DNA from 2 places in the Cytobacillus firmus genome. Region 1 is predicted to be linked to the other one. Evidence: riboswitches for the same ligand, from Rfam matches in the RefSeq annotation. Region 1 holds a riboswitch; the other holds the start of a gene.
What was found. Region 1 has a riboswitch for glycine ahead of purU (formyltetrahydrofolate deformylase). Riboswitches for the same ligand answer to the same signal wherever they lie in the genome.
Positions count from the first base shown of each region.

Region 2: linked by a shared signal. The riboswitch ahead of gcvT (glycine cleavage system aminomethyltransferase GcvT) and the one ahead of purU (formyltetrahydrofolate deformylase) in region 1 are both predicted to bind glycine.

Region 1 is NZ_CP098323.1:428,333-431,470, forward strand. It holds gene NAF01_RS02185 (MFS transporter) at 1-1,126, shown strand, start outside; glycine riboswitch at 1,294-1,394, shown strand; gene purU (formyltetrahydrofolate deformylase) at 1,533-2,399, shown strand; gene NAF01_RS02195 (FbpB family small basic protein) at 2,624-2,749, shown strand; gene NAF01_RS02200 (hypothetical protein) at 2,985-3,138, opposite strand, start outside.
Region 2 is NZ_CP098323.1:3,635,714-3,638,851, reverse strand. It holds gene NAF01_RS18425 (DEAD/DEAH box helicase) at 1-863, opposite strand, end outside; glycine riboswitch at 1,044-1,132, shown strand; gene gcvT (glycine cleavage system aminomethyltransferase GcvT) at 1,292-2,395, shown strand; gene gcvPA (aminomethyl-transferring glycine dehydrogenase subunit GcvPA) at 2,412-3,138, shown strand, end outside.

The DNA of each region.
Region 1 (3,138 bases):
AAGCTTTGGTATTATCATTCCGATTTTGCCGGCTTATTTGGAATCCATTAATCAGGGAGGAACGGCAGCAGGCCTGATGATTGCCATTTTTGCGGGTGCCCAGCTGATTTTTTCTCCTATCGCGGGAAAATGGGCTGACCAGTACGGCCGCAGAAAGATGATTATTTACGGGTTAGCTGGTTTGACATTATCCATGCTTGTCTTTTATGCAGTAGATTCCATTTGGCTGCTTTACTTTTCACGTGTCATTGGAGGCATTGGAGCTGCCTTGCTGATTCCAGCTATTTTTGCTTACATTGCTGATATTACTACAATGGAGCAGCGTGCAAAAGGGAATGGTCTTGTCTCAGCTGCAATGTCACTTGGAATTGTGGTTGGACCTGGGATAGGCGGGTTTTTGGCAGACTTCGGCTTAAAAATGCCATTTCTGATTTCAGCGCTTGTATCTCTAGTGGCTGTTCTATTCTCCATTGTGCTCCTCGAAGAAAGCAGCACATTGCAGACAGTGCCGGGAGATATGCCTGAAGAGGAACCGATGGTCAAGAAACTGGCCATGTCCGTTAAGAAGCCTTATTTTATTCCGCTTATCATTACATTGGTGATGAGCTTTGGACTAATGGCGTATGAGTCAGTTCTTGGGCTCTACCTTGATAATGAATTTGCTGCTACTCCGCAGGAAATTGCCATTATGGTGACTTCGACAGGAGTCATTAGTGTTATTGTTCAATTATTTGTAGTCGATCGTGTGGTTAATAAATTCGGTGAAGGAAAGGTATTGAATATCTTTTTGGCTGTTGCAGCATCAGGGTTCCTAGTTTCACTGTTTGCAGGCAGCTATGCACTTTTCTTCGTTATTTCGCTGATCATTTTCCTTGCAACTTCCATTCTTCGCCCGGTTTTAACAACGTTAATCTCTAAAATGGCCGGTAATGAACAGGGATTTGCGATGGGAATGAACAATGCTTATATGAGCATTGGAAACGTTCTGGGGCCAACGATTGCCGGCGTACTTTACGATGTGCGGATAACCTATCCGTTTGTTCTTGGTTTGGCCCTATTGATCGTTACATTGTTTATCACGATTGCCTGGCAGAAAAAGGAGCCAAAACCAAAGGCAGCTGTGTAGAAAAAGGCTTGGAGACGTTGTCTTCAAGCTTTTTTACTTTTCTTTTTCACATAAAAAATCAGCTTTAAAGCCAGGCTGAAATTGTGGCAATTTTGTGAAAGAAACCTAGTTCGATTGACATAAGTTAAAAAATACATTATTCTGAAAATAACAAAAATATTGAGCGAATGACGGCTGCGGGAGAGAGCATACAGTAGCCACCGAAGGAGCAAGCTTCAAAAATACCCTTGAAGCCAATCTCTCAGGTAGACAGAACCTCAGTCGGACGCATCTCTGGAGAGCGCGCATGGACTTTGCGACACCAAAGGGGTCAAACTCTCAGGTAAAAGGACAGAGAAGGGGGATAAAGAAGCCGCCTTTTTTCTGTCCTTTTTATATGGATGGCAAGGCAGTTGGAGGAATCTATATGAATACAAATATTAACGCAAACCGGGCGACATTGCTGATATCCTGTCCAGAGAGACCGGGCATCATCTCCACAGTCTCTAACTTTCTGCTGGAGCATAACGCGAACATTGTGCATTTTGACCAGCACACAACCGATCCGCTGGCAGGCATCTTCTTCATGCGGATTGAATTCGATATGAATCATTTTGATGAGTCCTTTTTAAAACTGAAAGAGGATCTGCCTGAGATGGCCAAGGAATACTCTATGGAGTGGAAGCTGAGCGGCAAAGGCGAGCGCAAGCGGATGGCTATATTTGTTTCTAAAATGGATCACTGTCTGCTCGAGCTGCTGTGGCGCTGGAAATCGAAGGAGCTTGAAGTGGAAATTCCCCTTGTGATCAGCAATCATCCTGACATGAGGGAAGTGGTGGAGGGGTTTGGAATACCATATCATCATATTCCGATTACGCCCGACACTAAATCGGAAGCTGAGCAAAAGGCAGTAGAGCTGCTGGATGGAAAAGCGGATTTCATTGTGCTTGCGAGATATATGCAGATTCTTTCACCGAGCTTTATTTCCAAATATCCAAATAGGATTATCAATATCCATCATAGTTTTCTGCCGGCCTTCGTGGGAGCCAATCCTTATGCACGGGCGTTTAACCGCGGGGTCAAGCTGATTGGGGCAACTGCCCATTATGTAACAAATGATTTGGATGAAGGGCCGATCATTGAGCAGGATGTCCAGCGGGTTAACCACCGGCACACTGCACAGGATCTCAAAATTGCCGGCAGGCATGTGGAGAGGCAGGTCCTCGCACAGGCAGTGGCATGGCATGTGCAAGACAAAGTAATAGTGCATGGTAATAAGACGATTGTTTTTTAAGAGGACTTTCAATTTTCACAAGATTTGTTGCTTAATAAATATTATTTACTGAGTTAATTGGAGCGGAAGGTGCGAGACCACGCCCGCCCCGCGGAAAGCGAGCAGCCTGGAGCAGAAATGAACGGACAACATTGAAAGGCAAAAAACAACAATTATACGAAAAGAGCTTCAATAAAGATCTTGAATCAAGAAGTTACCAACATCATGAAAGAAGGTGAGCAGAAATGAAAAAGAAAAAATTATCAATGCTTGAAATGATTAAAGTTAATAGAGAAGAACTTTTAAAAGATCGCCGTGAGCTTGAGAAGATTGAAAAAAAAATAGACGATAAATATGTAAAAGCACAGTAAGAAAGGAAACCCGGCCTGGGAATAAAACAGGCCGGGTTTTTTATGAAATAAAAACGCCCAGGGAGGGAATCCCTGGGCGCCAACTTCTTATTTTTGTCTAAAGAAATCTGTGAAAGCATGATACATTTCCATACCCTGATAAAAGAACAGGCTGGAAGCTGTTAATGAAAATAACCCAATCATTAAAAATCTAATCCACATTATGTCTTCCTCCTTTAATTGTTTGGTTGGACAATTAAGGAGCTTGAATGACATAATTCGCCTCGTAGAAAATTGGAGTATAAAATATCTTTTTCCTGCGGGCGATGTGCAGGGCACTATATACAAAAAGGATAACTGCCAGAGTTGTAAAGGATAAAGAGATGATATCCAACGTGAAGATATGCTTT
Region 2 (3,138 bases), 1.8 Mb from region 1:
AGCTCACGCTCGGCCTGCGAAAATTCAATCGGTATGGTTTCCACATGCCGTTTGGTCCATTCAATCCCGGTATCTGCCCTGCGGTTGCGGATCATGACTTTGTTTACGAGTTCCTTTAGATGTGCATCATCGTTTAAAGATCGTGAGTCTTTTTTATAATTCTCATAAAAAGCTGATTCATTACCAAGATGTCCGGGTTTAAGCAGAGACACAAGATTGAAAATCTCACTGATTCGATTTTGAATAGGTGTTGCTGTTAATAGGAGGCAAAACTTCTTTTTAAGGTTTTGTACAAATTCATAGTTTCTCGTTTTATTATTTTTTAGCTTGTGAGCTTCGTCTATAATGATCAGGTCATAATCAAGGCTGTAAATAATGTCCCGATGAGGATTGCGTTTGGCTGTATCGATGGATGATACCACAACGTCGCATTGTTCCCATACATAGCTTTTCCGCTGCGCCACAGCCGGAATAAAAAATTTGCTGTTCAGCTCTATGGCCCACTGGGAAACGAGGGAAGCTGGAACGAGTATTAGGACTTTTTTTACGAGTCCCCTGATCATATATTCCTTTAATATCAGTCCAGCTTCAATCGTTTTTCCAAGACCGACCTCATCAGCCAGGATCGCCTTGCCGTTCATGCTTTCGACTACCTGCTTGGCCACTTCCAGCTGATGGGGAAGAGGAGTAAGGTTCGGAAGATGCTTCGGAGCCTGCAAGCCTTCAAATTCAGGAATAGTTGTATGGTTCTCAACCTCAACAGCCAGTTTATAAAGTTCCCAGTTTCCCCATGGGCCGTCGTCATCAATCCTTTTTAAGAATTCATCCTGCCAGGCAGAATCAAAGCCAATTTGCACTGTCATAAAAACAGCTCCTTTTATCTATATAAAGATATTGCCCAAACCTTGTTTAGGTGGTACGATGTTAATAGCTTTGAAAGTTTTGAAAGTTAACACATTACATTTAGTGAACCGAAGTAATGGATGCTTAATTTTTTCTGTTTGGTATAAGTATGACCATCTTGGAAAATTTTATAAATGCGAATGACAACAAGGGGAGAGACTACATTAGTAGCGCCGAAGGAGCAAGCAAAATCTGTGAATCTCTCAGGCAAAAGAACTCTTGTTTGACGCAGCTCTGGAGAGTGCTTTTTAATAAGCCACCCAAGGGGACAGCCGGTTTCGGTAAACTTTCAGGTGCAAGGACAGAGATCTTCTCATAATTGAGGGGATATTCTGTCCTTTTTTATGTTCCTAAAACAAATTTCAAGAGATTTAAGGGGGACGAGTAAATGTCACAGTTAAAACGCACGCCTTTATTTGAGGTGTACAAGGATTACGGAGCAAAAACCATCGACTTCGGCGGCTGGGACCTTCCTGTTCAATTTTCAAGCATTAAAGAAGAACATGAAGCAGTCCGTACAAAAGCAGGCCTTTTTGATGTATCCCATATGGGTGAAATCGAAGTGAAGGGGACGGACAGTCTTAAATACCTTCAAAAAATGATGACGAACGATATTTCCAAACTAAAGAACTCAGGTGCTCAATATACGGCCATGTGCTATGAAAATGGCGGAACTGTTGATGATTTACTTGTCTATAAAATAGAGGATGACCACTATTTGCTGGTTGTAAATGCTTCCAATATCGAAAAGGATTTCAACTGGCTGCAGGACCATGCTGAAGGCAATGTGGAATTGAAAAACCTTTCAGAAGATATGGCACAGCTGGCGATTCAGGGGCCGCTTGCAGAAAAAGTGCTCCAAAAGCTTGCTGGCACGAATCTGTCGGATATCGGATTTTTTAAATTCCAGCAGGATGTTGATTTGAAAGGCAAGAAAGCCCTTGTATCCAGAACTGGATATACAGGAGAAGACGGATTTGAAGTTTACTGTGATGCCAAGGATGCAGCCGCATTATGGAATGAAATTCTTGAAGCAGGCAAAGAAGAAGGCGTTCTCCCATGCGGACTTGGCGCAAGGGATACCCTTCGCTTCGAAGCCAATCTGGCACTATATGGCCAGGAGCTCTCACCTGATATCACGCCGCTTGAGGCAGGAATCGGCTTTGCTGTTAAGGTGAATAAAGAAGCGGATTTTATCGGAAAAGAAGTGCTTAAGAACCAAAAAGAAAACGGAGTGCCGCGCAAGCTGGCCGGAATTGAAATGATTGACCGCGGTATTCCGCGCCATGGATATCCTGTATATAAGGGAGAAGAGCTGATCGGGGAAGTGACAACAGGCACTCAATCTCCGACATTGAAAAAGAACATCGGCCTTGTTCTTATCAAGAAAGAGCATGCGGAGCTTGGAACTGAATTGGAAGTGGAGATTCGCGGCAAACGGCTGAAGGCTAAGATTGAAGCAACACCTTTTTACAAAAGAGAAAAGAACTAACCGGGGGGAGAAAATGATGAAACATCGCTATTTACCGATGACAGAGTCTGACCAGAAAGCAATGCTTGAGAAAATCGGCGTCAGTTCTGTGGAAGAATTATTCAGTGATATTCCCGAGAGTGTAAGATTTAAGGGCGAATATAAAATCAAGCCGGCGAAATCAGAGACAGCCTTACTGAAAGAGCTTACTAAAATGGCTCAAAAAAATGCTGATCTTCGCACAAATACATCTTTCCTTGGTGCGGGAGTTTATGATCATTACATGCCGGTCATTGTCGATCATGTTTTATCCCGTTCAGAGTTTTATACTGCCTATACTCCTTACCAGCCGGAAATTTCCCAGGGAGAGCTGCAGGCAATTTTCGAATTTCAGACCATGATCTGTGAATTAACAGGAATGGATGTTGCCAACTCATCCATGTATGATGGCGGAACTGCTCTTGCTGAAGCAGCCATGCTAAGCGCAGGCAGCACACGCCGGAAGAAAATATTAATCTCAAGCGCAGTTCACCCTGAATCGAAGGAAGTAGTCAAAACATACGCAAAGGGCCAGTATATTGAAGTGATTGAGATTCCTCATAAAGATGGCACCACTGACCTTGAAGCCCTAAATGAAATGATTGGCGATGACATCGCAGCTGTGATTGTACAGTACCCTAACTTTTTTGGGAGAGTCGAGCCTTTAAAAGAGCTTGAGGAAATTATTCATGCCCACAAGTCCATGTTTGTTGTTTCAAGCAACC